Regions from separate parts of the Mesorhizobium sp. 10J20-29 genome, predicted to be linked through region 1. Evidence: riboswitches for the same ligand, from Rfam matches in the RefSeq annotation. Region 1 holds a riboswitch; the other holds the start of a gene.

Region 1 (2,444 bases):
GTCGACGCGGAAATTCGCAGAATATTGCGCCGGACTGGTCGCCCGGCAGGCCGCGAAAGGCAGTTCAGCAACGACCTCTGGCGGTTGACCGTACCGGTTCAGGCCGGGCGAAAATGCTTCGAGAGCTTCAGGCCCTGGGCCTGGTAGTTCGAGCCGAGATCGGTGCCGTAGAGCGCTTTCGGCCGCGACAGCATGTGCTCGTAGACGAGGCGACCGACGATCTGGCCATGCTCCAGGATGAAAGGCACTTCGTGGCTGCGCACCTCGAGCACGGCGCGGCTGCCGGTGCCGCCGGCCTTCGAGTGGCCGAAGCCCGGATCGAAGAAGCCTGCGTAGTGGACACGGAACTCGCCGACCAGCGGATCGTAGGGTGTCATCTCGGCAGCGTAGAGCGGCGGCACGTGCACCGCCTCCTGGCTGACGAGGATGTAGAACTCGTCCGGATCGAGCACCAGTTCGGCGGCGCCGTGATTGTAGAGCGGCTCCCAGAAGTCGAGCACCTCCTGGGCGGCACGCTTGTCGACATCGACGAGGCCGGTGTGGTGCTTGCCGCGGTAGCCGATCAGGCTGCCCTTGTCGCCCGACAGGTCAATGGACAGCGCGATGCCGCCGCCCGAGATGTTGGTCGGCTCGGTGGCGACCAGGGTCTCGGCGCGATGGAGCTCGCCAATCTCGGCTTCCGACAGCAGCGCATTGCCGGTGCGGAAACGGATCTGCGACAGGCGCGAGCCGGTGCGCACGACGATCGGGAAGGTGCGCGGGCTGACCTCGAGATAGAGGGGGCCGGAATAGCCGGCCGGGATCTTGTCGAACTCCTGCCCGCGATCGGTCATGACGCGGGTGAAGATGTCGAGGCGGCCGGTCGAGCTCTTCGGATTGGCCGAGGCCGATATGCTGTCGGGAAGGTCCAGGCTCTCGAGCAGGGGCACGATATAGACGCAGCCGGTTTCAAGCACCGCGCTGTTGGTCAGGTCAATCTCGTGCAGCTTCAGCCGGTCGAGCTTGTCGGAGACATTGTGCGATGGGCCGGGCAGGAAGCTGGCACGCACGCGCCATGCCTTTTCGCCGAGCCGAAGGTCGAGGCTCGCAGGCTGGACCTGGTCGGAATCCAGCGCGCGCGGCGATTTCAGCGCCCCCGACACGAACAGCGCCTGAATTTCCTGATCTGGAAGAATGCCCGTCTGCCGCAAGAGCCAGCTCCGTTGTCTGGCCCAGTGGTTTAGCAACCGCCAAGATTGACGCAAGCCGGGGACGGGTCTAATGGACATTTATCCCGTGGTGATTTGGCCGGTCGGCTTGCAGCCACGTTAAACAAATCGCTAAAGGACCGTCGGGGCCGAAGGCCCGTATGGACCGGTTGCGATTTTTCGCCGCCGGTTTTTTTGTATTTGGGGACAAGCCATGACGACCAAGAATGAGCGCGACTGGAAGCCCGCCACGCAGCTGGTTCACGCCGGAACGCTGCGCTCGCAGTTCGGCGAGACCTCCGAGGCGCTCTACCTGACGCAGGGCTATATCTACGACAGCGCCGAAGCTGCGGAAGCCCGCTTCAAGGGCGAGGAGCCCGGCTTCATCTACTCGCGCTACGCCAACCCGACGGTCGACATGTTCGAAAAGCGCATGTGCGCGCTGGAAGGCGCGGAGGATGCGCGCGCCACGGCATCCGGCATGGCGGCTGTGACGGCGGCCATCCTGTGCAGCCTGAAGGCCGGCGACCACATCGTGGCGGCGCGTGCGCTGTTCGGCTCGTGCCGCTGGGTGGTCGAGACGCTGGCGCCGCGCTACGGCATCGCCTGCACGCTGGTCGACGGCCGCGAGATCGCCAACTGGGAAAAGGCGGTGCAGCCCAATACCAGGCTGTTCTTCCTCGAGAGCCCGACCAATCCGACGCTCGAGGTCGTCGACATCGCTGCCGTTGCCGCACTCGCCAACTCGGTCGGAGGGCGGCTGGTGGTCGACAATGTGTTCGCCACGCCGCTGCAGCAGAAGCCGCTCGAACTTGGCGCGCATATCGTTGTCTATTCGGCGACCAAGCACATTGACGGCCAGGGCCGCTGCCTCGGCGGCGTGGTGCTGTCGGACAAGGAATGGATCGACAAGAACCTGCACGACTATTTCCGCCATACCGGACCCAGCCTGTCGCCGTTCAACGCCTGGACGCTGCTGAAGGGGCTGGAGACGTTGCCGGTGCGGGTGCGCCAGCAGACGGAAAATGCGGCGCGGATCGCGGACTTCCTGGCCGGTCGCGGCGACATCAGCCGGGTCATCTACCCCGGACGCGCCGATCACCCGCAGGCCGACATCGTCAAGAACCAGATGAGCGGCGGCTCGACGCTGATCTGCCTCGACCTGAAAGGCGGCAAGAAGTCGGCCTTCGGCTTCCAGAACGCGTTGCAGATCGTGCAGATCTCCAACAATCTCGGCGATGCCAAGAGCCTGATCAC
Region 2 (2,444 bases), 1.9 Mb from region 1:
ATCCGCAGGCCGCCAAGGCCGTGGATCTTGGAGAAGGTGCGCGTCATGACGGCGTTCTGAGACCCGGCGACCAGCTCAACGCCGGCCTCGTAGTCGTTGCGCCGGACATACTCGGCATAGGCAGCGTCGAGCACCAGCAGCACGTTGCCGGGCAGGCCGGCGTGCAGGCGGCGGATTTCCTCGGACGGCAGGTAGGTGCCGGTCGGATTGTTGGGGTTGGCAAGAAAGACGATCTTCGTCTTCGGCGTGACCGCGGCGAGAATGGCGTCCACGTCGGCCCGCTCGCCCTTCTCCCTGACGCTGACCGGCGTGGCCCCCGCGGCCTGGATGTAGATCTTGTAGACCAGGAAGCCGTGCTCGGTGAAGATCGCCTCGTCGCCCGGCGACAGATAGGCCTGCGCCAGCAGGCCGAGGATCTCGTCCGACCCGTTCGAGCAGACGATGTTGGCCGGGTTCAGCCCGTGCAGCTCGGCGATTGCCTCGCGCAGCCGCGTGGCGGAACCGTCGGGATAGAATTCGAGCCTGCCGGCTACGTCGCGCACCGCCTCGATGACCTTCGGCGAAGCGCCAAGCGGGTTTTCGTTCGACGACAGCTTGTGGATCTTCGACACGCCGGGCGCCGCAGCGCTCTTGCCGGGCACGTAGGCCTCGATTTCCATGATGCCCGCGCGGGGTGTCGGACGTGACGGCGTTGCCTCGGTCATGGTCTTGAAATTCCGTTGAAATGACCTCTTGCGGAGGCAGTGCGGAAATACAGGCCGGGGCCGGAATTGTCGAGGCCGTTGACGCCGCAGCATGTCAGGCTTAAATGTCGGCCAGGATCCGTGGTGATTTGGCCGGTCGGCTTGCAGCCACGTTAAACAACTCGCTAAAGGGCCGTTTGCATCGTGTAACCGGCTTGCGAAGGCAAAGCCGGTTTTTTTGTTCTGGAGCAACCCGATGCCAATCAAGATTCCCGATCAGCTGCCAGCCCACGAAATTCTCGTGCGCGAGGGCGTCTCGATCATGGACGAGCGGACGGCGCTGCGCCAGGACATCCGCCCCCTGCAGATCGGGCTGCTCAACCTGATGCCCAACAAGATCCGCACCGAAACGCAGATCGCGCGGCTGATCGGCGCCTCGCCGCTGCAGGTCGAGCTGACGCTCGTGCGCGTCGGCACCCACAAGGCCAAGAATACGTCGCACGAGCACCTCATCGCCTTCTACCAGACCTGGGAGGAGATCGCGCACCGCAAGTTCGACGGCTTCATCATCACCGGTGCGCCCATCGAGCTGCTGCCCTTCGAAGAGGTTTCCTACTGGGACGAGCTGACGCGCATCCTCGACTGGACGAAGACGAACGTGCACTCCTCCTTCTTCATCTGCTGGGGTGCGATGGCCGCCGCCTGGCACTTCCACAAGATTCCCAAGTACACGCTGGACAGCAAGGCCTTCGGCGTTTTCCGGCACAGCAACAACGCGCCTGCATCGCCCTATCTGGCCGGCTTCTCGGACGACTTCGCCATACCGGTATCGCGCTGGACCGAGGTCAAGGCGGCCGACATCTCCGCCGACGGGAACCTGCAGCTGCTGATGGAGTCGGACGTGACCGGCCCGTGCCTTGCCGCCGAGAAAACCGGCAACCGTCTCTACATGTTCAACCACATCGAGTACGATTCCACCTCGCTCAAGGAGGAATACGACCGCGACGTGGCCGCCGGCACGCCGATCGCCATTCCGCACGGCTATTACCCGGACAACGACCCTGCCCGGCCGCCGCTCAACCGCTGGCGGTCGCACGCCCACCTGCTGTTCGGCAACTGGATCAATCAGGTCTACCAGACCACTTCCTTCGACGCCGAGAAGATCGGTAGCGGCGACGAGCTCGTGGTCTCTTAAGTCCGCTTCAGCGGGTCTTGGCGTCCGGGCCTGCGCCGCCGCGCAGGCTGCGCGTGGCCGCGCCCTGCGGCGAAAGGACCGGCACGAAGACGCGGCGCGAGGCGCGCTGAGCCACCGGAACGCCCTGGTAGAGCCGCTTCTGGGCATCGACCACGATGACGCCCGAGAAGATCGGCCACAGCCGGCGCCCTGCCCGCTCGAGCAGGCTGTGGAAGCGCAGCATCCAGCGCCGCTTGGAGGGCGGGAAGAACAACCCGTCGGCCCAGGCCGCAGGGGTGAAATTCGCCTCGCGCAGCAACTCGTTGAGCTGGCCGCGCGAAAACGGCCGGCCCGTACCGAAGGGCGTGTGCTCGAAGCGTGCCCACATGCCGCGCCGGTTGGGCACCACGATGACAACCCGGCCGGACGGGGCCAGCACGCGCCAGATCTCGTTCAGCGTCTCGCGCGGGTTTTCGGCGTGTTCGAGCGAGTGGACGAGCAGCACGCGATCGATCGACGAATCGACCAGCGGCAGTTCCTCGTCAAAGACGAGGACGGTGGCGGAAGGCCCGTTCTGCGGCCACTTC

What was found. A riboswitch is a leader RNA that binds a small molecule or an ion and turns the genes downstream of it on or off. The one in region 1 is predicted to bind S-adenosylmethionine.
Region 2: it holds a riboswitch for S-adenosylmethionine, as region 1 does, so the genes downstream of both, metA (homoserine O-acetyltransferase MetA) here and ACT2BZ_RS12050 (O-succinylhomoserine sulfhydrylase) in region 1, are expected to answer to the same signal.

The regions. Positions count from the first base shown of each region.
Region 1 is NZ_CP199156.1:2,514,184-2,516,627, reverse strand. Features, by position in the region: gene ACT2BZ_RS12060 (pectate lyase) at 1-88, shown strand, start outside; gene ACT2BZ_RS12055 (2'-deoxycytidine 5'-triphosphate deaminase) at 99-1,190, opposite strand; SAM riboswitch at 1,266-1,343, shown strand; gene ACT2BZ_RS12050 (O-succinylhomoserine sulfhydrylase) at 1,402-2,444, shown strand, end outside.
Region 2 is NZ_CP199156.1:576,184-578,627, forward strand. Features, by position in the region: gene hisC (histidinol-phosphate transaminase) at 1-704, opposite strand, end outside; SAM riboswitch at 815-892, shown strand; gene metA (homoserine O-acetyltransferase MetA) at 940-1,878, shown strand; gene ACT2BZ_RS02810 (class I SAM-dependent methyltransferase) at 1,886-2,444, opposite strand, start outside.